DNA from 3 places in the Marisediminicola sp. LYQ134 genome. Region 1 is predicted to be linked to each of the others. Evidence: predicted binding sites of a transcription regulator. Region 1 holds the regulator's gene; each other region holds the start of a gene.
The links. Region 1 encodes HrcA, which represses chaperone genes, less so after heat shock. Its sites were predicted from a motif close to TTNGCACTCGNNNNNNNCGAGTGCNAA; they were not measured.
Positions count from the first base shown of each region.

Region 2: groL (chaperonin GroEL) is a predicted target of HrcA. The motif match lies at 1,258-1,284, and genes of this name have one in related genera.
Region 3: groES (co-chaperone GroES) is a predicted target of HrcA. The motif match lies at 2,506-2,532, and genes of this name have one in related genera.

Region 1 is NZ_JBKIWP010000001.1:602,696-613,273, forward strand. It holds gene holA (DNA polymerase III subunit delta) at 1-34, shown strand, start outside; gene rpsT (30S ribosomal protein S20) at 129-395, opposite strand; gene ACLHIH_RS02890 (alpha/beta fold hydrolase) at 593-1,312, opposite strand; gene ACLHIH_RS02895 (pyridoxal phosphate-dependent aminotransferase) at 1,360-2,559, shown strand; gene lepA (translation elongation factor 4) at 2,653-4,500, shown strand; gene ACLHIH_RS02905 (DUF1990 family protein) at 4,504-5,169, shown strand; gene hemW (radical SAM family heme chaperone HemW) at 5,175-6,401, shown strand; gene ACLHIH_RS02915 (DUF4870 domain-containing protein) at 6,472-6,849, opposite strand; gene ACLHIH_RS02920 (DUF4870 domain-containing protein) at 6,886-7,245, opposite strand; gene hrcA (heat-inducible transcriptional repressor HrcA) at 7,447-8,484, shown strand; gene dnaJ (molecular chaperone DnaJ) at 8,555-9,664, shown strand; gene ACLHIH_RS02935 (16S rRNA (uracil(1498)-N(3))-methyltransferase) at 10,075-10,578, shown strand, end outside.
Region 2 is NZ_JBKIWP010000003.1:135,196-145,773, reverse strand. It holds gene groL (chaperonin GroEL) at 1-1,212, opposite strand, end outside; gene ACLHIH_RS13900 (DUF3048 domain-containing protein) at 1,341-2,399, opposite strand; gene ACLHIH_RS13895 (cold-shock protein) at 2,459-2,659, opposite strand; gene ACLHIH_RS13890 (LytR C-terminal domain-containing protein) at 2,800-3,369, opposite strand; gene ACLHIH_RS13885 (DUF3263 domain-containing protein) at 3,385-3,708, opposite strand; gene ACLHIH_RS13880 (GNAT family N-acetyltransferase) at 3,713-4,174, opposite strand; gene msrB (peptide-methionine (R)-S-oxide reductase MsrB) at 4,225-4,644, shown strand; gene ACLHIH_RS13870 (nitroreductase family protein) at 4,652-5,200, shown strand; tRNA gene ACLHIH_RS13865 (tRNA-Thr) at 5,299-5,371, shown strand; gene ACLHIH_RS13860 (cobalamin-independent methionine synthase II family protein) at 5,400-6,611, opposite strand; gene ACLHIH_RS13855 (hypothetical protein) at 6,716-7,168, opposite strand; gene ACLHIH_RS13850 (DsbA family protein) at 7,315-8,232, opposite strand; gene ACLHIH_RS13845 (ABC transporter ATP-binding protein) at 8,443-9,537, shown strand; gene ACLHIH_RS13840 (DUF4032 domain-containing protein) at 9,641-10,578, shown strand, end outside.
Region 3 is NZ_JBKIWP010000003.1:54,723-65,300, forward strand. It holds gene tsaD (tRNA (adenosine(37)-N6)-threonylcarbamoyltransferase complex transferase subunit TsaD) at 1-518, shown strand, start outside; gene ACLHIH_RS13440 (hypothetical protein) at 597-1,250, shown strand; gene ACLHIH_RS13445 (THUMP-like domain-containing protein) at 1,247-2,452, opposite strand; gene groES (co-chaperone GroES) at 2,618-2,914, shown strand; gene rarD (EamA family transporter RarD) at 3,018-3,986, shown strand; gene ACLHIH_RS13460 (ABC transporter substrate-binding protein) at 4,040-4,882, shown strand; gene ACLHIH_RS13465 (ABC transporter substrate-binding protein) at 5,121-6,419, shown strand; gene ACLHIH_RS13470 (ABC transporter ATP-binding protein) at 6,592-7,392, opposite strand; gene ACLHIH_RS13475 (ABC transporter ATP-binding protein) at 7,392-8,309, opposite strand; gene ACLHIH_RS13480 (branched-chain amino acid ABC transporter permease) at 8,302-9,282, opposite strand; gene ACLHIH_RS13485 (branched-chain amino acid ABC transporter permease) at 9,292-10,578, opposite strand, start outside.

The sequences.
Region 1 (10,578 bases):
CATGAGTTCGCGCGGTGTCGACCCGCGGCACTGACGGTTTCGTTCCCGAGCCGCCCGGAGGCCGAGGCAACGAGAGAAGGCCCCGTCGATGACGGGGCCTTCTCTCTGCGGCCCGGAGGCCTGAGGGGTTACGCGGAGAGCGACGCGACCTTCTTGGCGATGGCCGACTTGCGGTTCGCGGCCTGGTTCTTGTGCAGAACACCCTTGCTCGCAGCCTTGTCGAGCTTCTTCGAGGCGACGACGAGAGCGGCGGTGGCCTTGGCGGCGTCACCGGTGGCGATCGCCTCGCGGGTCAGACGAACGGCCGTCTTGACCTCGCTCTTCACCGCCTTGTTGCGCTCCTGCGACTTCTTGTTGGTACCGATGCGCTTGATCTGCGACTTGATGTTTGCCACGTGATTACCTTCTGTTGTATCGAATAGTTGTCAGGCACCCGGAACGGCCTGGAACACCGGGGTCCGGCTGCATTTCGCACTTCCACCGGTCCGGGTGTCACCCGAGTCGAATGGTGCGCGCAAGCCAACCAGTGACATTACCAGTTGGTGAAGACATCCGGCAATCGACGCGGGGCGAGTCGCACCTGCGATCGCCGCTACGGAGCGGCGACCCGGCGGTATTCGTCGAGCAGTTCTCGCGTGAACCGGTCCGGGTGCGTGACCGACACCATGTGCGTCGCCTTCGGCACCGTCACGAGCCGCGCGGCGCGGGCGGCGCGGAGGTAGCGCGCGGCGTGCCATCGCACGTGGTCGAGCCTGCCGTTCACGAAGAGGATCGGCGCGGCGATCCCCGGCAGCGCGGCGACCGGGTCGAGGTGCACGAGATCGCGCAGCACGTCGTCCATGACATCGAGGGCGACGCCTCCCGCGATGACGTCGGTCGCCCCCGGTTCCGGCACGAAACGGCGGACCATGAGGTTGTTGAGAGCGAGACCCTGATCGGGCAGCCGACGGATCATCTTCGCGAGCACCCGCCACGCGCCGATGACGAGAGGCGTCGGCGTGGTTCCGCAACTCGCGGCGAGCAGGCCGCTCACGCGCTGCGGTCGCGCGTCTCGAGCGAGGTACTCGATCGCGAGGTAGCCACCGAGCGAGAACCCGACGAGGTAGGGCGGGGGGCCCGGAGCGGCGTCGACGGCCTCGCCGATCGCGTCGAGCGCACCGCGCATCGTGAACCTCTCGCCGCGGCGCGACCCGTGCCCGGGGAGGTCGAGGGCGACAGCGGGGATGCCCGCGGCCTCGAGTTCGGCGAGCTGGTGCCGCCACATCGTGGCCGACGTGCGCAAGCCGTGCACGAAGATCACGGTGGCTCGCATCCGGCGATCGTATTCGGCTCGCCTGGGGGGAGCGCTAGCGTGACAGCATGCCGTCGCTCGCATCCCACATCTCCTCGGTGCCCCCCTCGGGCATCCGCCGCATCTACGAGCTCGCCGTCGAACTCGACGACGTCATCTCGCTCGGGGTCGGCGAACCCGATCGAGCCGTGGCCCCGCACATCCTCGCGGCGGGTGCCGCCGCGTTCGTCGACGACGTGACGAACTACACCCCCAACGGCGGGATGCTCCCGCTGCGCGCGGCGATCGTCGAGAAGCTCGCTCGGGAGAACGGCATCGAGGTCGACCTCGAGCAGGTCTGGGTCACCGTCGGTGCGACCCAGGCCCTGCACCAGGCGATGGGCCTCATGCTCGATGCGGGAGACGAGATCCTCGTGCCCGACCCCGGCTACACGACGTTCACCATGAGCGCGCGCATGCTCGAGGCGGTCCCCGTGCCGTACTCGCTCCTCGCCGCCAACGATTTCGCTCCCGACGTCGACGAGCTCGAGCGGCTCGTGTCGCCGCGCACGAGAGCGATCGTCGTCAACAGCCCGAGCAACCCACTCGGGTCGGTGCTCGACGCCGCGCAACTGACCGCTCTGCTCCAGTTCGCTCGCGCGCACGACCTGTGGGTCTTGAGCGACGAGGTCTACGAGTACTTCACCTACGGCGCCGAGCACACGAGCATCGCGAGTCTCGACACCGACGACCGCGTCTTCTCGGTGTTCTCGCTCTCGAAGACCTACGCCATGACGGGACTCAGGGTGGGCTACCTCGTGACCCCTCCCGGGCTCGCGTCGACGATGCGCACGGTGCAGGAGGCCACGGTGTCGTGCGTCACGGCGCCGGCGCAACTCGCGGCCATCGCGGCACTTCTCGGCGACCACCAGCACGTCGCCGACTCGAAAGAGCACTACCGGGCGAACCTCGAGGCGGCGTGCGCTCTTCTCGACGAGCGCGGCTTCGCCTACTTGCGGCCGACCGGCGCCTTCTACCTCTGGATCGACATGCAGCACGCGACCGACGGTGACGTCGCGGGGTGGGCCGAGAGGTTTCTGCTGCGCGACCGTGTGGCCGTCGCCCCCGGGAGCGCGTTCGGCCGATCGGGGGAGGGCTGGATCCGCGTGTGCCTCGCGGCCGACCCCGCCGATGTCGTCGAAGCGCTCGGGCGGCTTCCGGCTCCGGGAGCACGCTCGATCGCGACCGACCGGACACCGCCACGCGGCGACATCGGGGGAGCGGTCTGACCCGCTGACCGCAGACATCCGCCCCTGGTCGGGTGCGCGCGGGGATGATGGGACAATCGAATGTCCAGTTTGCCCGCACCACCAGAGGAACGTGTGTCTCCCATAGCGAAGAAGGCCCTGCAGCCTGCGGCGACCGACCCCGCTTTCATCCGCAACTTCTGCATCATCGCGCACATCGACCACGGCAAGTCGACGCTCGCCGACCGGATGCTGTCGATGACCGGGGTCGTGAGCGATCGCAACATGCGCGCGCAATACCTCGACCGCATGGACATCGAGCGCGAGCGCGGCATCACGATCAAGAGCCAGGCAGTGCGGATGCCGTGGCAGCTCGGCGATCAGACCTACGCGCTCAACATGATCGACACCCCCGGTCACGTCGACTTCACCTACGAGGTCTCTCGGAGCCTCGCCGCGTGCGAGGGAGCCATCCTGCTCGTCGACGCGGCTCAGGGCATCGAGGCGCAGACTCTCGCGAACCTCTACCTCGCGCTCGAGAACGACCTCACGATCATCCCCGTGCTCAACAAGATCGACCTCCCCGCGGCTGAGCCCGAGAAGTACGCCGCCGAGCTCGCAAGCCTCATCGGCGGCTCGCCCGACGACGTCTTGCGCGTGAGTGGCAAGACCGGAATGGGGGTCGAGGCCCTCCTCGATCGCGTGACGGCGTTGATCCCGGCACCGGTCGGTGACCCGGATGCCGCGGCCCGCGCGATGATCTTCGACTCCGTCTACGACTCCTACCGCGGCGTCGTCACCTACGTCCGGATGATCGACGGCCACCTGTCGCCGCGCGAGAAGATCCAGATGATGTCGACGCGCGCGACTCACGAGATCCTCGAGATCGGCGTCAGCTCGCCTGAGCCGACGCCGAGCCAGGGTCTGGGGGTCGGCGAGGTCGGCTACCTCATCACGGGTGTGAAAGACGTGCGCCAGTCGAAGGTCGGCGACACGGTGACGACGGCGCAGAAGCCCGCGACCGAGGCGCTCCCCGGCTACACCGAGCCTCTCCCGATGGTCTTCTCGGGGCTCTACCCGATCGACGGCTCCGACTACCCGGTGCTGCGTGAAGCACTCGACAAGCTCAAGCTCTCCGACGCCGCGCTCGTCTACGAGCCGGAGACCTCCGTGGCTCTCGGGTTCGGCTTCCGTTGCGGATTCCTCGGTCTCCTGCACCTCGAGATCGTCACCGAGCGTCTCGAGCGCGAATTCGGTCTCGACCTCATCGCGACGGCGCCGTCGGTGATCTACGAGGTCACGACCGACGACAAGAAGACGGTGACGGTCACGAACCCGAGCGAGTTCCCCGGCGGCAAGATCGCGTCGGTGAGCGAGCCCATGGTCAAGGCGGCGATCCTCGCCCCCAAGGACTACGTCGGCGTCATCATGGAGCTGTGCCAGAGCAGGCGAGGCAACCTCCTCGGCATGGAGTACCTCGGTGAGGACCGCGTCGAGATCCGCTACACGATGCCGCTCGCCGAGATCGTCTTCGACTTCTTCGACAACCTGAAATCCAAGACGGCGGGCTACGCCTCGCTCGACTACGAGCCCATCGGCGACCAGGAGTCCGACCTCGTCAAGGTCGACATCCTCCTCCAGGGTGAGCAGGTCGACGCCTTCAGCGCGATCGTGCATCGCGACAAGGCCTACGCGTACGGCGTGCTGATGACCGGTCGGCTCCGCGAGCTCATCCCGCGTCAGCAGTTCGAGGTTCCGATCCAGGCGGCGATCGGTGCGCGCATCATCGCGCGCGAGAGCATCCGCGCGATGCGGAAAGACGTGCTCGCCAAGTGCTACGGCGGCGACATCACCCGCAAGCGCAAACTGCTCGAGAAGCAGAAGGAGGGCAAGAAGCGCATGAAGATGGTCGGCCGCGTCGAGGTTCCGCAGGAGGCCTTCATCGCCGCGCTCTCGGGCGACGTCGAGAAAAAGGCGAAGTAGCGCGTGACCGAGTCCGAAGCGGTTCCGCTCTGGCGTCGACCGGTGACCTACGGCGCGATCGGCGGCACCAAGGCGCCCGATCTCGCGGTGTTCCCACCCGCGGGCTTCCGATCGATCGTGAAGCGCCAGCGCATCGGCCACGGCGACAACAGGTTCGCGTGGGCATCCGCTCAGACGATGACGTGGGGCATCCAGCGGCTCTCCGGGTTCCGGGTCGAAGTCTCCGACGCTCCCGCTGCCGTCACGGATGCGACATACAGTCCCGTGGGGTTCGACACGGCGGGCATCCCCACGGTGTCGGCGACCGTCGCCGAGGCGGACGAAGACACGTTCAACGCCGACGGCGCCTCGTATCTCGTCCCCGGTGACACGGCGACGCTCACCATCCGCTTCCTCCTGATCCCCGTGACCGCGAACGTGAGGGTCGTCTACGTCGTCAACGAGCCCGACCGTGTCGGCTTCGCCTATGGCACGCTCGCGGGCCACCCCGAGAGCGGCGAAGAGGCGTTCATCGTCGAACGCGGCGACGACGGGTCGGTCTGGCTCGCGATCTCCGCGTTCTCACGGCCGAGCACGTGGTACTGGCGCGCCCTCTTCATTCCGCTCCGCATCGCGCAAGCCCTCTACACCCGTCGCTACCTGCGGGTGCTCGCCGGGCCGACCGACTGACGCGGATGCCGAGCGCCCTCCCTCTCGCCGACCCTGCCCCGCTCGACGGCGCTCTCCCGCGCTCCGTCGCCGAGGGCTCGGCCGATCGAGCGTTCGGCGTCTACCTCCACGTGCCCTTCTGTCGCGTGAGGTGTGGCTACTGCGACTTCAACACCTACACCTCCGACGAACTCCGCGGGGCGAAGCGCGTCGACTTCGCGGGCCAGGCGATCGCCGAGGTCGAGGCCGCCGGTCGCCTGCTTAACCAGTCCGGAGCGGCCGAGCGTCGCGCGTCGACGGTCTTCTTCGGCGGCGGGACCCCGACGATGCTGCCCGCGAGCGACCTCGTGGCGATGCTCGACGCCGTGCGCGACACGTGGGGTCTGGCGCCCGACGCCGAGGTGACGACCGAAGCGAACCCCGACTCGGTCGACGCCGACTACCTCGAAGCCCTCGCCCGGGCCGGCTTCACGCGCGTGTCGTTCGGCATGCAGTCCGCCGTGCCACATGTGCTCGCGACCCTGGATCGCACCCACGATCCCGACCGGGTTCCGCTCGTCGTCGACGCGGCGAGGCGGGCTGGGCTCGACGTGAGTCTCGACCTCATCTACGGCACACCGGGGGAGACCCTCGACGACTGGCGGCGCTCACTCGAGCACGCGATCGCCCAGAAGCCCGACCACATCTCGGCATACGCCCTCATCATCGAAGACGGCACGGCCCTCGCGCGTCGGATCCGCCGCGGCGAAGTCGAGGCCCCCGACGACGACCTGCAGGCCGACTTCTACGAGCTCGCCGACCGGATGCTCGCCGACGCGGGATATCAGTGGTACGAGGTGAGCAACTGGGCGATGACTCCCGCTCAGCGGTCGCATCACAATCTCGCCTACTGGACCGGCGAGGACTGGTGGGGCGTCGGCCCCGGAGCGCACAGTCACGTCGGCGGCGTGCGCTGGTGGAACGTCAAACACCCGGCCGCCTACGCCGAGCGGATCGGCCGCGGCGAATCACCCGCGGCCGGACGGGAGACCCTCGACGATCGCACGCGATTCGTCGAGCGGGTTCTGCTGACCTCGCGCTTGCGGGACGGCACGCCCATCTCGTCGCTCGAGCCGCGGGGGCGCACATCCGTCGCCTCCCTCATCGCCGACGGCCTCGTCGACCCGGCGGCCGCCCTGCGCGGCACCGTCGTCTTGACGCTGCGTGGCCGTCTGCTCGCCGACGCCGTCGTGCGCGCCCTGCTCGACGACTGAGCGCGCCTCCCGACGACAGCACGAAGGCCCCACCTCGCGGCGGGGCCTTCGTTCGGGTGCAGCTTGCGGGCTACTTGAGGAACGGGATCGTCAGCGGGTAGGCGTATGCCTCACCCTTGTTCGCCGCGATCGCCGCGATGATGCTGAAGACGATGACGACGACGGCCACGGCGAGGAGCACGAAGAGCCCGACGACGATGACGGTCAGGATGCCACCGATGAACGACGCGATGAGCATCGTGAGCTGGAAGTTGAGCGCCGTGGCGCTGTGCTGGCGCACGAACGGGCCGCGGTCCTTGAGCACGAGGTAGACGATGAGCGCGGGGAGGAAGCTGAAGAAGATCCCTCCGACGTGCGTGAGCGTGGCCCAGAGCTTCTCGTCTGCCGGGCTCATCGGCTGCGGAGCCGACGAGTAGGGGTTGGCGTTGGGCGGATAGTTGTCGCTCATGGTTCCTCCGAGTGCGGTTGGTGTGGTGAGAAGCTGTTATTTGATGAGACGGACGGCGAACGGATAGCGGTAGTTGTGTCCGTCTTTGGCCTTGAGGAAGGCGATGATCGAGAACACGATGCGGACCACGAAGACGACCGGCAGGATGAGAAACCCGATGCCGACGACGACCAGGATGTAGCCCAGCAGATCGGCGGCGAGGAGTGTGATCTGGAAGTTCAGAGCCTCTTTGCCCTCGGTGTCGGTGAAGGAACCGCGATCCTTGAAGATGAGCCAGATGACGAGGGCTGGCACGATGCCGAGAATGCCGAGGATGTGCGCGAGAGACCCCCACTGCCTGTCGTCGGCGGCGCTCAGCGGAGCCGAAGGCTGCGGCTGCGGTGAGGGATTCGACACGGTGGGCCTTTCGAGGCGGAGGGACCGCTCGCCCCGATGGGCGTGCGGTCATGCGGTGCCGCGCCAACAGGCGGGTCCCGCCATGGACTACGTCATACGGTAGTGCTGCGGAAAGCCTGCGTGCAACGCTCCCGCCCGGCAGGTCGCGATACAATTGGCAGTCCTTTGCAGTGAGTGCCAGTCGGGAGAAGGGGAGAGCACATGGCGTCCGACCGCAGCCTCGAAGTTCTCCGGGTCATCGTGCAGGACTACGTCGAGTCGCGCGAGCCCGTCGGCTCCCGGTCCATCGTCGAGCGCCACGCCTTCGGGGTGTCGGCCGCGACCATCCGCAACGACATGGCCCTCCTCGAGGAGGAAGAGCTCATCACCGCGCCCCACACGTCGTCGGGACGCATCCCGACCGACAAGGGCTACCGCGTCTTCGTCGACCAGCTCGCCGACCTGCGCCCGCTCACCGCCGCTCAGCGCCAAGCCATCGAGACATTCCTCGGGCAATCGGCAGACCTCGACGAGACTCTCGCGCGAACCGTGCGCCTGCTCTCGCAACTCACCAACCAGGTCGCGCTCGTGCAGTACCCGACGCTCGGCACCTCGCGAGTTCGTCACCTCGAACTCGTTCCGCTGAGCTCGACTCGCGTCATGACGGTGCTCATCACCGACTCCGGTCGCGTTGAGCAACGCGTCGTCGACGTCGCCGAGGGGGTCGACGAGGCGTTCCTCGGCGAGCTCCGAGCCAAGCTCAACTCGAGCCTCGGCGGGCTCGGCCTCGCCGAAGCGGCCGTGCGCCTCGAAGCGTTCGACGACCAGTTCGCTCCCGAGCGCGCGGGCGTCGTCGGGCGGGTGACGGCGACCCTCATCGAGCAGGTCGCGGCCAACCGGCACGAGCGACTGCTCATGGCGGGCGCCGCGAACCTCGCCCGCACCGAAGAGGACTTCTCCGGGAGCATCTACCCCGTGCTCGAAGCCATCGAGGAGCAAGTGACGCTCCTGCGCCTCTTCGGCGAGATGGCCCCCGACGAGAACGGCTTCTCGATCAGCATCGGTCGCGAGAACGCCTCCTTCGGCCTCGGTGAGACCTCGGTGCTCACGAGCGGCTACGCCGGGACGGGAACCGACCTCGCGAGGCTCGGCGTGCTCGGCCCCACCCGCATGGACTACTCCAACAACATGGCCGCGATCCGCGCGGTCGCCCGATACCTGTCGCGCTTGCTCGGCGACGACCACCCTGACGCGCGCTGACCGTCGTCCACCGCCGTGCGGTGGGGTGCGACGAGTGCGACGCGATCGATAGCAATCAGAAGGAAACCACGTGGCTGACCATTACGAAACGCTCGGAGTCTCTCGCGAGGCGACCCCCGAGGAGATCAAGAAGGCGTATCGCAGGCTCGCGCGCGAACTGCACCCCGACGTGAACCCCGGCGCCGACGCATCCGAGAAGTTCAAGTCGGTGACCCACGCCTACGACGTGCTCTCCGACCCGCAGCAGCGCCAGCAGTACGACCTCGGCCCGCAGGCCGGCTTCGGCGGGCAGAACTTCGGCGGATTCGGCGACATCTTCGAGACCTTCTTCGGTGGCGGAGGTGCCGGTGGGGGCCGTTCGGGGCCGCGCAGCAGGAGCGAGCGGGGTCAGGACGCACTCATCCGCGTCGAGGTGGACCTCGAAGAGATCGTCTTCGGAACTCAGCGCGACCTCGAGGTCGACACGGCCGTGCTCTGCGAGACGTGCAACGGCACGTGTTGCGCCCCCGGCACCCAGCCCCAGACGTGCGACATCTGCCGCGGGACCGGCCAGATCCAGCGCGCCGTGCGCAGCCTGCTCGGCAACGTCATGACCTCGAGCCCGTGCGGCACCTGCCGCGGATACGGCACCGTCATCCCCAACCCGTGCCCGACCTGCTCGGGCCAGGGGCGCGTGCGCGCGCGTCGCAGCATCCCCGTCGACATCCCGGCCGGTGTCGACACCGGACTCCGCCTGCAGATGCCCTCCCAGGGTGAGGTCGGGCCCGCCGGCGGCCCCAACGGCGACCTCTACCTCGAGATCAAGGTTCGGCACCACGACATCTACAGCCGCAACGGTGACGACCTCCTCGCGACCCTCGAGGTGCAGATGACCGACGCGATCCTCGGAACGACGACGACGCTGAAGACTCTCGACGGCGACGTGACCGTCGACATCAAGCCCGGCACGCAGAGCGCCGAGGTCATCACGGTCAAGGATCGCGGCATCACGCGCTTGCGCGGCGGCGGCCGGGGCGATCTGAAGATCGGCGTGCAGGTCATGACCCCCACGAAGCTCAGTCACAAGGAGCAGGACCTCGTCAAACAGCTCGCGAAGGCGCGCAAGGCGCATGCTCCGAGCCTGTCGCAGTTCCAGCAGGGCCTCTTCGAGAAGCTCCGCGACCGCTTCCTCAACATCTGACGCACGCGGAGCCCGCCCTCGGGCGGGCTCCGCTCCCGTCATCCGCCTCCGCCCGTTCTCGTCGCAAATTCAGGAGACGGCCGCCCGTGGCCGGTGTTCCGCTCGCCACCGCGGCGTCACGGTGCTGGGCTTGACAGCGGTCTCCTGAATTTCCATCACGGGGTGTCGAGAGAGCGCCTCGTCGCCTGCACTCGACTACGGATGCCACGCGCACGATCCGTCGGTATTGCGCACGATCCGTCGCAAATTCAGGAGATGCCCGCGCGGCGCTCGTGACTGACGCGCGGTGTGGGCGACGTGGCGTGCGGGCGGGCACCCACCTCCTGAATTTCCGACGGAGAGGGTGGGGATGGGGGCGATGGGGGCGACGGGCGACGGGCGCACGCGCCGCGATCTGCGAAGCTGGTCGGATGGCGCACTTCTACTTGAGCGACGATCTCGTCGAGGCCCGAACGGGCGATCGCGTCACGATCGACGGCCCCGAAGCGCGTCACGCGGTGACGGTGAGTCGCGTGTCGGTGGGGGAGTCGCTCGTCGTCGGAAACGGCTCGGGGCTCGTCGTGACGGGGCTCGTGGCCGTCGCCGAACACACCCAGCTCGTGGTCGAGGTCGTGACGGTCGTCGAACACCCCGCGGCGAGCCCCGCACTGTGGCTCGCCCAGGCCCTCGCGAAGGGCGACCGTGACGAGGCCGCCGTGCAGGCGGCGACAGAGCTCGGTGTCGACGGTGTGGTTCCGTGGGCGGCTCAGCGGTCGATCGTCAAGTGGGAGGGCGCCAAGGTCCGCAAGGGTCACGACCGCTGGACCGCGATCGTGCGCGAGGCGACGAAGCAGTCTGTCCGGCCGTGGTTGCCCGAGGTCTCGCCCGTCGTGTCGACGAAGCAGCTCGCTCGGCTCGCCGACTCCGCACGCCTT
Region 2 (10,578 bases), on a different contig from region 1:
GGCGGCCTTGGCGTTGCGCACGGCGTCTTCGATGCGGTGCTTGCGCTCCTTGAGCTCGACCTCGGTCGCGGCTCCGGCCTTGATCACGGCGACTCCACCGGCGAGCTTCGCGAGGCGCTCCTGGAGCTTCTCGCGGTCGTAGTCGGAGTCGGTGTTGTCGATCTCGGCGCGGATCTGCTTCACGCGACCGGCGATGAGGTCAGCGTCGCCGGCACCCTCGACGATCGTGGTCTCGTCCTTGGTGATGACGACCTTGCGCGCGCGGCCGAGCAGGTCGAGGGTCGCGTTCTCGAGCTTGAGTCCGACCTCCTCGGAGATGACCTGGCCACCGGTGAGGATGGCGATGTCCTGCAGCTGCGCCTTGCGACGGTCACCGAAGCCGGGAGCCTTGACGGCGACCGACTTGAAGATGCCACGGATCTTGTTGACGACGAGGGTCGCGAGGGCTTCCCCATCGACGTCTTCCGCGATGATGAGGAGCTGCTTGCCCGACTGGATGACCTTGTCGACGATCGGCAGCAGATCTTTGATGTTCGAGATCTTGCCGTTGACGATGAGCACGTAGGGGTCTTCGAAGACCGCTTCCTGGCGCTCGGCGTCGGTCACGAAGTATGCCGACAGGTAGCCCTTGTCGAAGCGCATTCCCTCGGTGAGCTCGAGCTCGGTGCCGAACGTGTTCGACTCCTCGACGGTGACGACACCCTCTTTACCGACCTTGTCGATCGCCTCGGCGATGAGCGCACCGATCTCGGGGTCCCCGGCCGAGATGGAGGCCGTGGCCGCGATCTCTTCCTTGGTCTCGATCTCCTTGGCGCCCGACACGAGGGCTTCGATCACCGAGGTGACGGCCTTTTCGATGCCGCGCTTGAGGGTGATGGGGTCGGCGCCGGCTGCGACGTTGCGCAGTCCTTCGCGCACGAGTGCCTGAGCGAGAACGACCGAGGTGGTCGTTCCGTCGCCCGCGACGTCATCGGTCTTCTTCGCGACCTCTTTGACGAGCTCCGCACCGATCTTCTCGTAGGGGTCGTCGAGCTCGATCTCCTTGGCGATCGAGACACCGTCGTTCGTGATGGTGGGGGCGCCCCACTTCTTCTCGAGAACGACGTTGCGACCGCGTGGGCCGAGCGTGACCTTGACGGCGTCGGCGAGGATGTTCAGGCCGCGCTCGAGGCCGCGACGGGCCTCTTCGTTGAAAGCAATGATCTTTGCCATGTGTGTTTCTCGTCCCTCCCGGACGTCGTAAAACCTGCAGTGCCTTTGGCACTCCCCTGAAGGGAGTGCTAACTGATTCTGGCACTCTGCCCCAGAGAGTGCAAGTGAACGACGGGGGCGGAAGCCCGTCAGCCCGCGGGCGGAGTGAACTCGACGGAGCCTTCGGTCGGCACGAGCTCGAACCACGTGGTGCCCGGCGCGAGGCGCACAACGGCACCGTGGTCGTCGACCAACCGCACGGGGCTCGTCGCATCCGGTTTCGACCACGTGCCGTGCACGGTCGCCCCGCCGCTCGACACCCACGCCTCGCCGGAGCCGACGAGCTCGGTCTTGGGGATGTCCTGGTCGATGGTCACGGCGACACGCAACACGACCACGTTGGTCGCCTCGAGCTGATCACCCGCCGCATCCACGTCGGGAGCGCCCGATTGAGCTCGGGCGAACGTCTCGGCCGCGGCATCCCACGTCCACGAGCCCGACACCTGGGGCGAGAACGCGTAGGAGAGGGATGCCGTCGGCTCGCCGTGTCGCGTCGCGGTCGCCGATGCGGCATCCCGCGCGAACGCGAACTGCTGCGCGGGCGGGGCGAGATCGGTGTGCTCGCTCGCGACCTCGCGCGCCTTGACGAGCACGTTGTGCGGCGCCCGCTTGTCGTCGGTGCGGTAGAACGTCGATGCCGTGTCGGGTTGACCGTGGATGGCGTTGTGGACGCCGGTCTGCTGCATGAGCGCAACGAAGCGTTCCTGGCCACCCGAGTAGGCGATGATTCCACCGAAGGGCGACACGATGTCGGGGTCCATGGGCCGGATCGACCGCACGGGACCGAGCACCTCGGGCATGTCGGAGTGCCACACCCCGACGTAGCGCGTCATCCCGCCCTCGACGAGCTCCTCGAAGACCACGTCTGCGGTGTCGAGACCGACCTGCGGCCTGGCGTCGGGATGATTGTCGATCTTGGCGCTCAGAGAGGCCCCCTCGAGCGATCCCGGCTCCACCGAGGTGCCCCGCAGCGGCGCGAATTCGGTCGGCGCGGGAGCCTCGAAGTCGGAGACGTAGCTCGGCGACGGGCTCGGCGCGACCGCCGCGAGCTCGATCGCGCACCCTGCGGAGACGAATGCCACCCCCGAGCCGACGAGGAGTGCAGCGGCGAGACGACGGCGAGACGGCGAGCGCCGCGGAGAAACCATGCGCCACACCATAGTGTCGACGCACGCCGCGCTCGAAGCGTGCGCCCCGCGATTCGCGATCAGGAGAGCCGCACGGACTCCGCTTGCGGTCCCTTGCTGCCGGTGCCGACCTCGAACGTCACGTGCTGGCCCTCTTCGAGCACTTTGTATCCGGTCATCTCGATCGCGGAGAAGTGCACGAAGACGTCCTCGCCGCCGTCGACGGTGATGAAGCCGTAGCCCTTCTCCCCGTTGAACCACTTCACTGTTCCGGTCGCCATGCCGTGCTCCTGCCGCGCTGTGCCGGTCGCACTCGCGACCTGCACAGGATGCTAGCGGCGGCGGGTCGGCCGGAACAGGCCGGACGGGGCTTCCGCGGCGCTCGGTCGCGAGATTAAACCTGCCCGAAACCTCGCGGAGATCAGCCGGCCGGAGGTGCGTAGTCGGAGCCGATGAGCACGACGATGGGCGACTGCGGGTAGTCCTGGCTCAACTGGATCTGTCCGGTGCCGAGGGTGTCGACGAGGGCGCGCGCGGCAGCCTCGTCGGCGGTGTCACCGTAGAAGACCGTCGTCGCGACGACATCCTCGGCCGCGGCGTTGGCGCGTGTGCCCACCCCCTCGGCTGCGCCACCCCACCCGGCAGCGACGAGACTGTCGCCGACGGTGTTGGCGAGGCCCGTCGTGGCGGTGCCGTTGAGCACGGTGATGACGACGTCGGGGTCGAGCTCGGCGACCGCGTCGGTCGGCTCGGGCTCCTCGGGGGCCGCATCGCCCGGGGCGGCGGACTCGAACGGCAGCTCGAAGTTGACCGAGTCACTGAAGGTGGAGAGCGCGAAAACCCCGGCCCCCACGAGCACGCCCGTGACGAGAGCGGCCCACGCGAAAGCGATCCAGCCGCGATTCCGGGGCGCCGGGGCGCGATGAGCCCCGACGCGTTCCGGTTCGTCGGTGATCTCGTCGAACCGGTCGCGAGGGAATGTCTTCGTCATGCAGTGGTACCCGTCTTAGTCGTCCGCTCGACCGGGAACGATCGAAGATCGGCTACCGCCTCGAGCTGCTCGCGCCGCCACGCGTGCGTCACGCACACGCCGCAGTCGGCGGGTGAGGATGGGATCGTGCGCGATGGCGGCAGGGCTGTCGATGAGTGAGTTCAGCACTTGATAGTAGCGAACGACCGAGAGACCGAACTGGAGACGGATGGCCTCCTCCTTCGCCCCGGCGTGCCTCGACCACGTGTGCTCGAACGCGAGGATGTCGGCATCGCGCGCCGTGAGCTCCGATGCGGGGTCGGCGGGGCGCCGAGCATCCGCGGGTTCGGGGGTCGTCATGGCGTCAGCCTAGGGCGGCGCGGTACATCGTCACGTGAGGCATGCCCGCTTCGAGGTAGATGTCCCCCTCGGCCTCGAAGCCGAACCCCGCGTAGAGCGACGCGACGTAGTGCTGGGCGTGCAGAACCACCGGCACGGGGCCGACGGCGTCGAGCGCCGCGGCCACGAGCGTCTTCGCGAGGCCCTCGCCGCGCCGGTCCTGGCGCACGACCACGCGCCCGACGATGTGGCGGGCGTCGCGATGGGAGGGCTCGGCGTCGACGAGCACGCGAGCGTATGCGGCGATGCCGCGATCATCCGCCGTGAAGAAGTGCAGGGTGCGCGGCTCCTGATCGCGATCGTCGAGCTCCTCCTCGTCGATGCGCTGTTCGACGAAGAAGACGTCGGTGCGCAGTTTGAGAAACGCGTAGAGCTCGGTTGTCGTGAGTTCGCTCCACGACTTGGCGACGACGGAACAATCTGGCACGGTCGCGAGTTTAATGGGGCAGTGAACGTTTTCCTGAAAGGAACCAACGCATGACTTCTGACTCCACCGACCTCACCGTGAAGAAGACGGATGCCGAGTGGCGCGAGCTTCTCGACCCCACCCGCTTCTCGATCCTCCGTGAGGCCGCGACCGAGCGTCCGTGGTCGGGCGCCCTCCTCGACGAGAAGCGTGCCGGCGTCTACACATGCGGCGCGTGCCACGCGGAGCTGTTCCCCTCGGGCACGAAGTTCGACTCGGGTTCGGGATGGCCGAGCTTCTACGAGGCCGTCAACCCCGACGCCGTGAAGCTCGTGACCGACACGAGTCTCGGCATGACCCGCACCGAGGTGCAGTGCGCCGCGTGCGGTTCGCACCTCGGCCACCTGTTCGACGACGCCTACCAGACCCCGACGGGCGACCGGTACTGCATGAACTCCCTCTCGCTCGAGTTCAAGGAAGAAGAGAAGTAACTCTCTCGTGACGGCACTCGATGCCGTGCTGAGGAGGCGGTCGCAGCCCAGAGTGGAGGCGGCCGCCCCGTCACGTGCGGACCTCTCCCCCCTCGTCGCGGCAGCCGCGACGGTCGCCGACCACGCGGCGATGCGCCCGTGGCGGCTCATCGAGCTGCGCGGCGACGCGCGGGGGCGACTCGGCGAGGCTTTCGTCGACGCGACGGGCGCGACCGATCGCGCGGCGGAGAAGCTCGCGGGCAAGCCTCTGCGCGCCGAGCTGCTCATCGCGGTGGTCGCGATCATCCGCCCGAGCATCAAGGTCGACGCGTGGGAGCAGGAGGCGACCGCGGCGGGTGTCGCCCACGTGTTGAGTCTTCTGCTCGACGAGGCGGGCTGGGGTGTCATGTGGCGGTCGGGTCACCTCACGCGCACCGAGCCGGTGAGCCGCATGCACGGTCTCGCCCCCCACGAGATCCTGCTCGGGTGGCTCTACGTGGGTGAGCCCCTCGACCGGGGCAGCAGGCCGGCGCGCGCAACCGTGCCCCTCGACGAGGTGCTCACGCGCCTCGACTGAGCATCGGGCCGGGCGCTTCGCGCCGTGCACACCCCGACACGGTGTTTCGCGGGCCGCCGCCGGCTGCGGATAGCATGGGGCGGTGCCTCGGCACGTTCGCCCCCTTAGCTCAGTGGCCAGAGCATCGCTCTTGTAAAGCGAGGGTCGTCGGTTCGACTCCGACAGGGGGCCCCCTTCTCTTGGGCTGGCTCCGCAGGTGCTAGCCCCTCCTCGCGGCAGCGATGCGCGCACCCTCGCCGAGCGCCTGCAGCTTCGCCTCGGCGATCTGCGGGTGGATCCGGCCTCCGAGTCCGCAGTCCGTCGACGCGATGACGTTCTCCGCGCCCACGAGCGACGCGAAGGCGTCGAGGCGGTCGGCGACGAGTTCGGGGTGCTCGACGACATTGGTCGCGTGGCTGACCACACCCGGGGCGATGCGCTTGCCCGCCGGCAGCGCGACATCCTTCCAGAGCTTCCACTCGTGGGCGTGCCGCACGTTGCCCGCCTCGAACGAGTAGCTGCCCGCGTCGATCTCGAGCATGAGGTCGATGATGTGCCGGAACTCGATATCGGTCGTGTGCGGTCCGTGCCAGCTCCCCCAACACAGGTGAAAGCGCACCTGGTCGCGAGGGAGGTCGCGGATGGCCCAGTTGAGCGCCTCGACACGGATGCGCGTGAAGGCGCGGTAGTCCTCGATCGTCGGTTCGGGGTTGATCTGGTCCCAGTTCTCGGCGATCGACGGGTCGTCGATCTGCACCGTGAGGCCCGCATCGACGATCGCCGTGTACTCCTCGCGCATGACCTCGGCCCACGCCCAGATGTGCTCCTCCTCCGTCGCGTAGTGGTCGTTGTGGATGCGCGCCCCGCTGCCCGGAGAGAGCGACGTGAGAAAACCGTCGGAGACCCCGGCAGCCTCGAGACCGGCCTTGAGGTTGGCGATGTCCGACGCGATCGCGGACTGCCCGACGTAGCTCAGCGGGCCGGTCGTGCTCGGGAACGGCGTCGCGGTGTTGCCCGTCGAGATGCCCGACGCGGAGTCGGTGTAGGCGTCGTGAAACCTCGTCCAGTCGCGGCGGTCGGGAAAACTCGTGAGCCGCACCGCTCCGGGCTCCGAGCGCACGGGCTCCTGCGTGAAGATCGTGTGCTCGGTGAGTGAGAGCCCGGCGACGCGCTGGAACGAGTACGACCACCATGCCCCGTAGTCGACCGCGCTCGTCATCGCCTTGCCGAACTCGCCGTCGCCGGGGATCGTCACCCCGAGGTCGACCTGGCGCTGCACGAGCTCGACGACCGCTGCAGTGAGCAGCTCGTCGAACTCGGGGGTGCGCTCAAGGGTGAACCCGTCGTCGGCGAAACTGCGCGCGTCGTTGGCCGCGATCAGTTCGGGACTGCGGGGAAGGCTACCGGCGTGGCTGACATCGAAGGGTGACATGCCGTCTTGTCTAGTCGCGGCATCCGCACGACGCCACCCACCCCGGGTCGAGCCGCAACACGGCGACTCATTCGGCGCGGCGCGTGCTGCCGGTCGCTGCGGCCTCAGTTGGGCGGAAGCAACCTGATGGCACGGTCGATCACGGTCACGACGGCCATCGCGACGAGGGTCCCCCCGGCGACCATGAGCGCCCCGACAGCCCACAGCCCGGAGTCGTCGACAGCGGATGCCGCGATCGAGAACCCGAGGGTGAACCCCGCCGTGACGCTCACGACCGCCACCGGGGCCGACGTCCATCGCGACGAGACGATCGTGAGAACGACGAGGGTCACGGCGGCGCCGATCCACTGCCACGGCTCCGAAGCACTGCGCAACGCGCCCTCCGCCCCGCGCGCGATCGCTGTCGCGAGCACGAACCACGCGCCCCACGTGAGGCCCGCGAGCACGATCGTGGTGACCGCGACGATGAGATCGGATGCGGCCGTCGCGAGCTTCCCGCGCCGTGGCTGCTCGGGGTCGACGTGGGTCGGGGCGGGTGACGCCATCTCGTCCATCACGACGTCGACACTCTCGCCGGAGCGGCCGCGAGCGCTCGGCCGTGAAGACGGAGCGACGGCCACGACGATGACCGCGAGGAGACGAAGGTCATGACCTCACAATAATGCGAAGCGGGCATCCCCGACAGGCGCCACGCGCGGCGCGGTCAGGGACTCGGCGAGGGCGACGGTGACGCCGACGGAGAGGTCTCCTCGGTGAAGGCCTCGCCGTCCGCGGCCGCGACGAACTGGGCGAACACGGTCGGGTCGTCGGCCGGACCGGGGTAGCGCTCGCCCGCGACGAAGATCGTCGGGGTCACGAAGTTGCCGTCCTCGTTGAAGAGCGACTCGTCTGCCGTGGCGCGCTCGGTCGAGGCATCCACCCAGTTCTCGAACTCGAGGTCGTCGATGCACTCGCTGATCACGGTCGGGGCGTCGACCTCGGCGTCGCGGGTGATCTCGATGAGCTGCTCGTCGGTGAGACCGGTCTCGCCCTCGGCGGGCTGGTTCTCGAACATGAGGCCGTCGAAGGCCCAGAAGCGGTCGGGAGAGTACGACGCGACGCACGCCGCGGCGTTCGCCGCACGAGTGGAGTAGCGCGAGCCGGCCGACGCACGGTCGAGGATTGCGACGGGGTGGATCTCGATGGTCGCGGCGCCCTCTTGGAGGAGGGTCTCGAGGAGCTCCTTGTTCGCCGAATCGAAGTCCGCGCAGAACGGGCACTGGTAGTCGACCCAGACCTCGATCGGGATGACATCGCTCTCGGGGTCGACCGCCGTCGTGACGGGTTCCTCGTCCGCGGCGAGCGCGGGGGTCGTCACCGCGGTGAACCCCTCGCCGATGACGATGCCGTCGCTCGCCATGTTGGCGGGGCCGGGGCCGGGCGGACGGATCGAACCGACGACCACGATGGTCACGATCGCGACGACGGCGAGCAAGCCGACGATGATGCCGCCCTGGAGCAGGAACTTGCCGCGGCGCTCCTTCTTACGCTGTTGCTCGCGGAGCGCGCGCGCCTTGTTGCGCGCCATCTCGCGGCGCTGATTCTTGCTCATGCGCTCGATGTCGGAGCCGTCGCCAGTCATACAACCTCATCCAATTTCCGGTCACAAATGCCGCCCCAGCCTAACGAAGCCACCTGAGCGCGACCGACGCGGAGGGTTACCCCGAACGGGTGACAGTGGCATAATGGCCCGTGGCGCGCACAGACGCTCGCCACGGGATGATGACTCACCCCACATCCATTCACTACGGATCGTCCGGCACGTACCTGCCGGTGAAGGAGAAGTACAGTCATGGCATCAGTCACATTCGACAAGGCAACCCGCCTCTACCCGGGATCCACGACCCCGGCCGTCGACTCGCTCGACCTCCAGGTCGCCGACGGCGAGTTCCTCGTTCTCGTCGGACCCTCCGGTTGCGGAAAGTCCACGTCGCTCCGCATGCTCGCGGGCCTCGAAGAGGTCAACGACGGCAACATCCTCATCGGTGACCGCAACGTCACCGACGTTCCGCCGAAAGACCGCGACATCGCGATGGTCTTCCAGAACTACGCCCTCTACCCCCACATGACGGTCGCCGAGAACATGGGCTTCGCGCTCAAGATCGCGGGCGTCAACAAGGATGAGCGCGCCACGCGCGTTCTCGAGGCGGCGAAGCTGCTCGACCTCGAGCCCTACCTCGGCCGCAAGCCGAAGGCCCTCTCGGGTGGTCAGCGTCAGCGTGTCGCGATGGGTCGCGCGATCGTGCGCCAACCCCAGGTGTTCCTCATGGACGAGCCGCTCTCGAACCTCGACGCCAAGCTCCGCGTGCAGACCCGCACGCAGATCGCGTCGCTGCAGCGTCGACTCGGCGTCACGACCGTCTACGTGACCCACGACCAAACCGAGGCGCTCACGATGGGTGACCGCATCGCGGTTCTCAAAGACGGCGTGCTCCAGCAGGTCGGAACGCCTCGCGACCTCTACGAGAAGCCGCAGAACGTGTTCGTCGCCGGCTTCATCGGGTCGCCCGCGATGAACCTCTTCGAGGCGAACATCGTCGACACGGGAATCACCTTCGGTACGGCCGTCGCCCCCGTCGAGCGCGAGACCCTCGCGGCCTCGTCGGGCAACAAGGCCACGATCGGTGTGCGACCCGAAGACCTCTTCGTGTCGACCACCGGCGAGGGCCTCTCGGTCGAGGTCGACCTCGTCGAGGAGCTCGGCGCCGACGGGTACCTCTACGGTCACCACGAGGTCGACGGTCGCCGTGTCGACATCGTCGCGCGGGTCGATGGTCGCATGCACCCGAACGCCGGCGAGACGGTGTTCATCACTCCCGAGCCGAAGCACATCCACGTGTTCGACATCGAGTCGGGCCAGCGCCTGAGCAAGCCGGTCACGGTCTGACCTCACCGCTCGTCACAGCCTGCCGGGGACTCGACTCGAGACCCCGGCAGGCTTTCTCGTTTCTCACCCGGTCGCGGCGCGGCCCCAGCAGTCAGGATTCACTGTGAGCGGCTCCCTCAACATCACCTCGGCCATCGTCGACCCGGCGCTTCTCGACCTCCCGTGGAACCGCCCCCTCGACACCTGGCCCGACGACTCGATCGCTGCGCTCCCGAAGGGCATCTCCCGCCACCTCGTGCGGTTCGTGCACTTGAGCGGGTACGTCATCGCGATCAAAGAGACCTCGGTCGAGCTCGCGAAGCGCGAATACGAGATGCTCCGCACCCTGCAGAGGCTCGACGTGCCGTGCGTCGACCCCATCGCGGTCATCACCAACCGCACGGATGACGACGGCGAGCCCCTCGAGGCCGTGCTCATCACGAGGCACCTCAAGTTCTCGCTCCCCTACCGGGCGCTCTACTCCCAGACCCTCCGACCCGACACCGCGACGAGGCTCATCGACGCCCTCGCGGTGCTCCTCGTGCGGCTGCACATGATCGGCTTCTTCTGGGGCGACGTCTCGCTCTCCAACACCCTCTTCCGCCGCGACGCCGGAGCCTTCTCGGCTTACCTCGTCGACGCCGAGACCGGGCAGCTCTACAACGGTCTCTCGAACGGCCAGCGGGAGAACGACCTCGAGATCGCGCGCGTCAACATCGCCGGCGAACTGCTCGACCTCGCGGCGGGTGGGCGCACCGACGAGGCCCTCGACCCGGTCGCCGTGAGCGACGGCATCGTCGCGGCATACCGCACGCTGTGGGTCGAGCTCACGGGCTCGGAGTCGTTCTCGTCGAGTGAACGCTGGCGCATCAGCCAGCGCGTCGAGCGCCTCAACGATCTCGGGTTCGACATCGAGGAGCTCGCGATCAAGACCGACGACTCCGGAACCCAGGTGCGCATTCAGCCCAAGGTCGTCGACGCCGGACACCACTCCCGCCGCTTGCTGCGACTCACGGGACTCGACGCCCAGGAGAATCAGGCGAGGCGCCTCCTCAACGACCT
Region 3 (10,578 bases), on a different contig from region 1:
TCGGCCTGCCCTACCCGGGCGGCCCGGAGATCGACCGGGCCGCGGTCGGGGGCGACCCGCGCGCCATCCGTTTTCCCCGCGGCCTCACCCGTCCCCGCGACCTCGACGCGCACCGCTACGACTTCTCCTTCTCGGGCCTCAAGACGGCCGTGGCCCGCTGGGTCGAGGCCGTGCGGGATCGCGGCGAGGAGGTTCCGATCGCGGATGTCGCGGCGAGCTTCCGCGAGGCGGTCGCCGACGTTCTCATCACGAAGGCCGTCGCGGCGTGTCGGGATCTCGGAGTCCCCCGCCTGCTGCTCGGCGGAGGGGTCGTCGCCAACGCGCGCGTGCGCGAACTCGCGACGGAGCGTTGCGCCGCGGAGGGGATCGAGTTGCGCATCCCGCCGCTCTCGCTGTGCACCGACAACGGGGCGATGATCGCGGCTCTCGCCGCCCGCCTGATCGCCGCGGGGGCCCCGCCGTCGACCCTGCATTTCTCTGCGGACTCGACCCTGCCCGTCACCTCCATCCAGGCGTGACGCTCGTTTGACACCCCTCCGGCGCGATGTCAGGCTGAGCCGAACCGTGTCACCTCAGCCATTCCGCTAGGAGCTCCTATGTCCGACCCCAAAGACGACTCTGTGCCACCCGTTCCGCCTGCGCCGTCCGACCAGCAGGCAGACGACCACTCCGTCGCCGCGCAGCCGTCGCCGCCGGAACCGACCGCTCCCGAGGGTCAGGGCGCATACACCGCGCCTGGCGAATACACGACACCGGGCCGATACGCCCCGCCGCAGCCCGAGGCGACCTCGAATGCGTACGGTGCTCCCGCCGACTACGCGCAGCCCGGCGGATATCAGCCGCCCAGCGGTTACCAGCAGAGCAACGGCTACCAGCAGAGCAACGGGTACCAGCAGCCCGGTGGCTACCAGCAGACGAGCGGATACGGTTCGGCGGGGTACACCCCGGCCCCGCCCGCTCCGCCGAAGACGCTGAGCCTCCTCGGAATGATCGCGGGGATCGTCAGCGTCCTCGGTCTGTGGGTCCTCTTCATTCCGATTGCGGGGGCCGTCCTGGGCCTGTTCTTCCCGGCCGCCGCGATCGTGCTCGGGTTCCTCGGAAAGTCGCGCGAGGGTGCGCCGGCGCGGGGGCTGTGGCTCACGGCGCTCATCACCGGTTTCGTCAGTATCGGGCTCGCCCTCATCGCTCTCGTCGGGTGGATCGCGTTCTTCGCCGTCATCGGCAGCGACCCCTACTCCGGCGGGTACTAGGCACCGACCGCGGGCTCCACTCGCTCGACGAGGAGAGCCGAGTGCCGGCCGGCGACGCGCGTCACGATGAGCGTCGCCGAGCCGGTGCCCTTGAGTGACAGTCGCGACCTCAGCTTCGCCGGGTCGACGTCGACGCCGCGCTTCTTGATCTCGAGGCGACCGATGCCGCGAGCGGCGAGTTCTCTCTTGAGGGTGCGCTCGTCGAAGGGCAGGGTCGCGATGACACGGAACGGCACCGCGAAGGGCGTCTCGACGACCTCGTCCGAAGTCAGGTAGGCGATCGAGTCGCTCACCATGCGCGCGTCGAGCGACCTCGCGAGGTCGCCGATCAAGCGGGCGCGGATGACCGCACCGTCGGGTTCGTAGACGACACCCCCGAGGGCGCCCGTCGCGACATCGTCGCTGTCTCCGTGGGAGGTCATTTCCGCGGTGCCGTGTGCGCCCATCACGAGAGCGGAACGCGTGATGCCGTCCCGTGCCGCCGCACCGAACCAGACGCCCGCCTCGACGACCTCCCGATCGACCGAGATCCACTGCGCCTCGGCGTCTGCGGGGATGAGGTCGCGGTCGACACCCGGCCCGAGCTTGACCCCGACGGGCCGATCGGCGGCGAGGCCGAACGCGAAGTCGAGGGGCGGGCTCCACTGGTCCGGGTCGTGCACGCGCGTCGTGTTGTCGTGGCCTCGCGTGCGTCTCGCCGGGTCGACGTAGACGGCGTCGACGTCGGCGAGGTCGACGGTCGCGGCATCTGCGGAGACGACGGTTGCGCCCTCCCACGGGGCGAGGTTGTAGGTCGCGATCGCCGCGGTCACGTCGTCTCTCTCGACCGCGAGCACGTCGAGGCCGAGGGCGGCGAACGCGAGGGAGTCCGCCCCGATGCCGCAGCCGAGGTCGGCGACCCTGCGCGCTCCCGCCGCCGTGAACCGCCCGGCGTGGTGGGCGGCCACGCTCAAGCGAGTGGCCTGTTCGAGGCCCGCGGTCGTGAAGAGCATGCGGTCGGCGAACTCGCCGAATTTGGCGCGAGCGCGGGCCCGCAGCTTCGACTGGCTCAGCACCGCGGCGACGAGTTCGGGGGAGTGCCCCGCGGCGCGCAGCTCGCGCACCGTGCGCACGATGTCCGCCGAGGGATCGAAGGGCGGGAGGGAGTCGAGCAACCGGAGCCCGTCGGCCGAAAGCACTTCGAGTAGGTCGCCGGTCTCCATGGCCCCATTGTCGCTCACGGGCGACCGTGTCGGCGCCGCGGGGAGAGGCGCGGCTGGCACTCCGATTGCGTGAGTGCTAATCGACCCCGTAAGCTACTTCTGGCACTCTCACCGAGAGTGTGCCAACCCCAAGTTTCGTTAGCACTGAGAAAGAAGAGGTCAACCGTGTCGGTCTCCATCAAGCCGCTCGAGGATCGCATTGTCATCAAGCAGGTCGACGCCGAGCAGACCACTGCCTCCGGTCTCGTCATTCCTGACACCGCGAAGGAGAAGCCCCAGGAGGGCGAGGTCGTCGCCGTGGGTCCAGGTCGCATCGATGACAACGGCAACCGCGTGCCCCTCGACATCGCCGTCGGCGACAAGGTCATCTACTCCAAGTACGGCGGAACCGAGGTGAAGTACGGCGGAGAAGACCTCCTCGTGCTGTCGGCTCGCGACGTGCTCGCGGTCGTCGTCCGCTAGTCACGACCCGCCAGTTCGAAGGCCCGCCCGGTCATCCGGGCGGGCCTTCGTCGTGTGCGGCGACGGCGAGAGTCGGCCCGATCCCGGGAGTAGCATCGGGACAGTGCCCGACGCCTCATCGCCCTCCCCGAGCGGCTCCCCGTCGCCCTCTCCCCGCCCCTCCGCACCGGGCGTGAGGTCCGGGTTCATCCAGGCCATCGGTGCCTACGGTCTCTGGGGTTTCCTCCCCGTCTACTTCCTCGTGCTCGCGCCGTCGGGTCCGTTCGAGATCGTCGCGTTCCGCATCCTGTTCTCGCTCGTGTTCTGCGCGCTCCTGCTCACCGTCACGCGCAGCTGGGGGGCCGTCGTCGCGATCGTGCGCTCGCCGCGACTCCTGCTCACCGTCGGGCTCGCGGGAGTGTTCATCTACGTCAACTGGCAGGTGTACATCTTCGCGGTGCTCACCGACCGGGTGCTCGAGGGCGCGCTCGGTTACTTCATCAACCCGATCGTCACGGTCTTGCTCGGTGTGCTCATCCTCCGCGAACGGTTGCGGCCCGCCCAGTGGGTCGCGGTGGCGATCAGCTTCGTCGCCGTGCTCGTGCTCGCGATCGGCTACGGCACGTTCCCGTGGATATCGCTCGCGCTCGCCTTCTCGTTCGGGCTCTACGGGCTCATCAAGAAGCGCGTGGGGCCGCGGGTCGATGCGGTGAGCGGACTCTCGCTCGAGACCGCGTGGCTCACCCCCGTCGCCGTCATCCAGCTGGCCGTCGTCGGCTCGTCGACGGGAATCCTGTTCGGCTCCGTGAGCGTCGGGCACACGCTCCTCGTGATCGGGTCGGGGGTCATCACGGCGGTTCCCCTCCTTTTGTTCGCAGGAGCCGCGCGTCGGTTGCCGCTCATCACCCTCGGTCTCGTGCAGTATCTGGCGCCCCTCCTGCAGTTCGCGTTCGGAGCCTTCGTGTTGCGCGAGGCGATGCCCCCCGAGCGCTGGGTCGGGTTCGGGCTCGTCTGGGTCGCCCTCATCGTGCTCACGGTGGACATGGTCGTTTCGGGCAGGTCGGCACGCCGCGTCGTACGCCCGCTGACCTGACACTAGGGTTCCCTCGTGCGCCGCGGAGACGCGGACACGGAAGGAGTTGATCGATGGCCCAGGGTCCCTTGTGCGCGCTCGCGACGAGTGCTGTCGCCGCCGCCCTGGCCGTGTCGCTCGTCGCGTGCGCGTCGAGCGGGACGACCGATTCGATGCCCGTCCCGAGCGCGAGCGCCACTCCGAGCCCGAGCGAGGTCGCTCCGAGTGGTGACGGCGAGCTGTCGATCGGCACCCTCTTCGAACTCACGGGCGATCTCGCCGACATCGGGGCCGCGCAGGTCGCGGGAGTGGATGCCGCGGTGCGCGCCCTCAACGAGGCCGGAGGTGTCGGCGGCACCCCCGCCGTCGTCACCCACCGCGACGCGTCGGGCGACGGCCTCGTGTCGGCCGCACGGGAACTCGCCGACCTCGGTGTGGACGTCATCATCGGGCCCGGAACCGCGGATGCCGTCGCGAGGGTCGCCGAGGCCCTGGCCGACGACGACGTCGCCGTGGTTTCGCCGACCGCGGGCCCGCTCGCCGTGGACGAGCCGCTCGCCCTCGTGCTCGCGGGGCTCGACGACGACGCTCACGACAGCACGGCTCACGACAGCACGGCCCCCGACAGCATGCGCGACCCTACGACGGCCGACGACGACTTCACGGCGCTCGTGCGGACGACCGACCCCGGAGTGGCCGACGTCGCCTACGCGGCGGAGGCGTTCGACGCGGCGACCCTCGTCGCCCTCGCGGCGATCGCGGTCGCCGACGACGGGGGGCCCTCCATCGCCGCTGCCGTGGCATCGGTCACGACGGGGAGCGTCTCGTGCAGCGTCGTCGGGGAGTGCATCGCGGCGCTCGACGACGGTGTCACAATCGCGTTCACCGGAATGAGCGGCGCCCGCTCGTTCCGCTAGATGCGGGGCCGCGGTCATCCGTGACCAGGAGCTTCGATACCCGCGGCATCATGCGGGTTCCGTCGTGCCGGGCACACCGCACGGAGTGCTTGCCCGGTTCTGCCCCGTCAATGTAACGATTCCGTCGCGTTACACGGCTGTAACAGCCTCGTATTGTGTGGGGGTCATTCCGTCTATACCGTGAACCAACCGCGCGGTTCTTCCGTGCCGGAAAACTCACCTACACCAGAGGAGCACAATGAGCGCATTCCTGAAGGGCTCAACACCTTCCCGCTCGCACGCCTTCTCGGCGGGAATCAAGGTTGTCGCGGCCACCGCGGGCATCCTGCTGCTGGCCTCGTGCGCCAGCGGTCCTGCCGAAGAAGACACCGACGAAGCCACCACCGACTTCCCCGCGTCGTCACGCGAGGCAGACGGGGTTCTCTCGATCGGCACGATCCTTCCGCAGACCGGTAGCCTCGCCTTCCTTGGCCCGCCCGAGTTCGCCGGCGTCGACCTCGCCGCCGAAGAGATCGCCGACTCGGACTTCGAGTTCGACGTCACCGTCGAGCACCGTGACTCGGGTGACCTCGAGACCGACATCGCGACGCAGTCCGCGACCGAGCTCGTCGACCTCCCGACCGACGTCGTCGTGGGTGCGGCATCCTCGGGAGTCTCCTTCACGTTCATCGACCGTCTCGTCGACGCGGGCATCGTGCAGTTCTCGCCCGCGAACACCTCCCCCGACTTCACCGAATACGAGGACGACGGCTGGTACTGGCGTACCGCGCCGAGCGACGTGCTCCAGGGTCGCGTGCTCGGAAACCTCATGGTCGGCGACGGTGCAGAGAACGTCGCGTTCATCTACATCAACGACCCCTACGGAACCGGTCTCGTCGAGAACGCGACGACCGCCGTCGAGGATGCGGGCGGAACCGTCTCGGCGTCCGTCGCGTTCAACCCGGGAGACACGCAGTTCACCGCGATCGTCGACGAGGCGCTCGCCGGAGACCCGGATGCCATCGCCGTCGTCGCCTTCGCGGAGACCTCGTCGATCATCCCCGAGCTCGTCAACACCCAGGGCTTCGACGGTGCGGGCGTGTACTTCACCGACGGAAACCTCTCGAACAGCTACGAGTTCGAAGAGGGCACGCTCGAGGGAGCGAAGGGAACCCTGCCGGGTAACTTCGCCTCGTCGGACTTCCGTGACCGCCTGCTCGAGGTCGACCCCGACCTCGAGGACTTCAGCTACTCGGCCGAGTCTTACGACGCCGTGATCCTGTCGGCCCTCGCGGCCGCTCAGGGTGGCAGCGACGACCCGACCACGATTCGCGACAACCTCGAGTCGGTCTCGAAGGACGGCGAGACGTGCGAGACGTTCGCCGACTGCCTCGCGCTCATCTCCGAGGGTGAAGACATCGACTACGACGGCCCCTCGGGACCGATCACGTTCGATGCGAACGGTGACCCGACCGAGGCGTACATCGGTATCTACCAGTACGGTGCCGACAACCAGTACGAGCCGCTCAACGCGGAGTTCGGCAGCCTCAACGAGTAATCGTTCGACTGCACGACACTGAAGGGCCCGGCCGCCACGGCCGGGCCCTTCTTCGCGCCTGCTCACGGCGCGCGTGTCTGGTCGACACGGCCGTCGAGGCGCACACGCAGCCGTCACGGCATGAGAAAGGCCCCAGGCGAGTGCCCGGGGCCTTCGTCGTCGTGAGTGCCGCTCAGACGCCGCGAGCCTTCGTGTCGGCGTCGACGTCGGCCGCGAGGGTGCCGAGGTAGAGCTCGGTGACCTTGGGGTCCTTCAGCAGCTCCCGGCCCGTGCCTGTGTAGGCGTCGCGGCCCTGGTCGAGAACGTAGGCGCGGTCGCAGATCTGCAGGCAGCGGCGGGCGTTCTGCTCGACCATGATGACCGAGACGCCGGCGCGGTTGATCTGGTGCACGCGGAGGAAGGTCTCATCTTGACGCACCGGCGACAGCCCTGCGGACGGCTCATCGAGGAGCAGTACGGAGGGGTCCATCATGAGCGCGCGGCCCATGGCGACCATCTGTCGCTCACCGCCCGAGAGCGAGCCCGCACGCTGCTTGCGGCGGGTCCCGAGCTCGGGGAAGATCGTCGTCACGAACTCGAAGCGCTCGTCGAAGACCTTCGGGCGCTGGAAGAGCCCCATCTCGAGGTTCTCCTCGATCGTGAGGGTCGGGAACACGTTGTTGTTCTGCGGGACCATGCCCACGCCCTTGCTCACGAGCTTGTCGGCCTTGAGCCCGGTGATGTCCTCGCCCTTGAGGTGGATCGTGCCCTCGCGGATCTTCACCTGCCCGAACACGGCCTTGAGGAAGGTCGACTTGCCCGCGCCGTTGGGGCCGATGATGCCGATGAGCTCACCGGGGTAGGCCGTGATGTTGCATCCGTTGAGGATGTTGACACCGGGGATGTATCCCGCGACGAGGTCGGTGCTGTAGAGCACGGGATCGACGGTCGCGGTGGTCGTCGGGGTCGACGTGGGTCCGACTGTCTCGCTCATCAGTGCGCCTCTCGCTCTGCTGCGTGGGCTTCGGCGGCCTGCTTGGCCTCGACCACGGGGTTGGTCGTGCCGGTCATGTCGCCGAGGTCGGTGTCGTGATGCGCACCGAGGTAGGCATCGATGACGGCGGGGTCGTTCATCACGCTGTCTGGCGGGCCCTCTGCCACGACCTTGCCCTCGGCCATGACGATGACCCAGTCGGAGATGTGCCTGACCATGTGCATGTCGTGCTCGACGAAGAGCACCGACATGCCCTCGGACTTGAGCTGCTTGATGTGGCCGAGGAGCGACTGGGTGAGCGCCGGGTTGACCCCGGCCATGGGCTCGTCGAGCATCACGAGCACGGGGTCGCTCATGAGGGCGCGAGCCATCTCGAGGAGCTTGCGCTGGCCGCCCGAGAGCGAGGCCGCGTAGTCGTCCTTCTTGGCGTCGAGCTTGAAGCGGGCGAGCAGCTCTTCGGCTTTCGCCGTGATGTCGGTCTCGCGCTTCTTCCAGAGCGGCTTGATGAGCGCCGTGAAGATGTTCTCGCCCGGTTGCTTGGTGGCTCCCAGGAGCATGTTCTGCAGCACGCTCAGACGGCCGAGCGACTTCGTGAGCTGGAAGGTGCGCACCATTCCCTTGCGGGCGACACGGAACGCGGGGACGCGCGCGAGGCTGTCTCCCTCGAAGCTCCAATCGCCCGTGTTGGGCTTGTCGAACCCCGTGAGCAGGTTGAAGAACGTCGTCTTGCCCGCACCGTTGGGCCCGATGAGAGCCGTGATGCTCCCGCGGGGGATCTCCACGTGGGCGACGTCGACGGCGGTCAGGCCACCGAAGGTGCGGGTGACGCCGTCGGCGACGACGATCGGGTCGACCTTCTTGCAGCCGGGGCCGACCTCGCCGACGACGAGGGGGTGGGTGAGCGCGGTGTCAGACATTGAACGACAGCTCCTTCTTGTTGCCGAAGATGCCCTGGGGTCTGAATATGACGAGGAGCATGAGCACGGCGCCGATGATGATGAAACGTATCTGCCCGGCCTGGGTGCTGCTGATGAAGGTGATGATGTCAGCCGAGATGAGGCCGCGGAGGATGCTGTCGCTCAGGGTGAGGAGTGCTGCGAAGAGCATGGCTCCCACGATCGGACCGAGGAGCGTCGCCGCCCCGCCGAGGAGCAGCATCGTCCAGATGAAGAACGTCAGCGTCGTCGCGTAGTTACCGGGCTGCACGGCTCGCGGCAGCACGAAGATGACGCCGGCGAGAGATCCGAAGACACCACCGAGGATGAGGGCCTGCATCTTGTAGGCGTAGACGTTCTTGCCGAGGCTGCGCACGGCATCCTCGTCTTCGCGGATGCCCTTGACGACGCGGCCCCACGGGCTCCGCATGAGCAGGAACACGAGGATCGTCGCGAGGATCACGAGGCCCCAACCGAACACGCGGATCCACAGCTGGTTGGCCGTGTAGGTCCACGGGCCGAAGCCGTAGCTGCCGTCGGCGAAGGGGTTGAGCGCGATGAAGCCGCTGTTGAACCCTGAGAGCCCGGCCGCACCACCCGTGACGTCGGTGAGTGCCGTGGTCGACACCGTGAACCGCACGATCTCGGCGCTCGCGATCGTGACGATCGCGAGGTAGTCGGCTCGCAGCCGCAGCGTCGGTATGCCGAGCAGGAAGGCGAAGAGCACGCTCGCGAGGATCGTCGAGAGGAACCCCGCCCACAGCGGGAAGTCGAAGAGGAGGGTCGGCACGACGAAGGCGTATGCGCCGATCGCCATGAAGCCCGCTTGACCGAAGTTGAGCAGTCCGGCATAGCCGAAGTGCACACTGAGCCCGATCGCCGCGAGAGCGTACGCCGCCGTGACCGGGCTGAGCAGCTCGCCCGCGGCACTGTTGAGAATCTGTCCCCAGTCCATGATGGCCTCCTAGCCGACCCGTTCCTTGCGCCCCAAGACACCTTGTGGTCTCACGAGGAGCACGAGGATGAGGATGAGAAGTGCGACCGCGTAGCGCAGGTCGTTGGGAATCCAGACGGTCGACACCTCGGTGACGATTCCGATGACGAGCGAGCCGACGAGGGCTCCGAACGCGCTTCCGAGCCCGCCGAGGGTGACCGCGGCGAACAGCAGGAGAAGGATCTGGAAGCCCATGTTCCAGTTCACCTGGCGGAACACCCCGTAGAGGATTCCGCTGAGCCCCGTGAGTGTCGCGGCCATGATCCAGACGATGCGGATGATGCGGTCGACGTTGATGCCCGAGGCGGCGGCGAGCGACGCGTTGTCGCTCACGGCTCGCGTGGCCTTGCCGATGCGGGTGCGGGTGAGGAAGAACGCGACGAGGGCGAGCATGACGATGCTGATGCCCATGCTCACGAGGGACGCGAGCGTGATGGTCACGGGGCCGACGGTGACCGTCTGCGTGAGGCCCGTGTCGAGTGTCTCGATGTTTCCGCCGAGGAAGAACAGGATGACGTATCGCGCGAGGATCGAGAGACCGATCGTGACGATCATCGCTTGCACGAGACCGACCCCGCGTCGCCTCAGGGGTCTGTGGAGCCACGCGTCTTGCGCGTATCCGGTGAAGGCGCTCAGCACGAGGGTGATCGCCACGGCGACGATGATCGGCAGGTCGAGCACGGTTCCGAAGAGCAGGAACATCACCGCGCCGAAGGTCACCATCTCACCGTGGGCGAAGTTGTTGAGCTTCGTCGTGCCGTAGATGAGCGAGATGCCGATCGCGGCGAGCGCGAGGAGCAGCCCGAAGTTCACGCCGTAGACGGCGCGCGTGAGGATCGTGTCGAGGATGCTCGAGCTCACCGACGTGCCTTCACCCGTGGGGAAGAGCACGTTGACCGTGTTGGTCTGCGCGAGGTTGACGTCGCGCGTGAGGTTGTCGGGGTCGCGAGGCACGACGCCCTCGGGGAGGGTGTCGGGGAGGAGGGTGGCGGTATAGGCGCCCTGGCCGGGAACCGTGACCGTCCAGCGACCGTCGTCACCCGTGACGCCGATCTCGCTGAAGCCGGAGCCCTCGACCTCGACCTCGACGCCCGCGATGGGCTCGTCACCGTCGCGGATGAGTCCGCCGACCGTATAGGTGTCGGTGAAGTCGCTCGAGGGCGACGGCGAGGGGCTCGGGCTCGACTCCGCCGACGCGGGCGAGAGCCCGACGGCGAGTGCGAGGAAGAGCCCCACGAGGAGGGTCCCCAGAAGGGT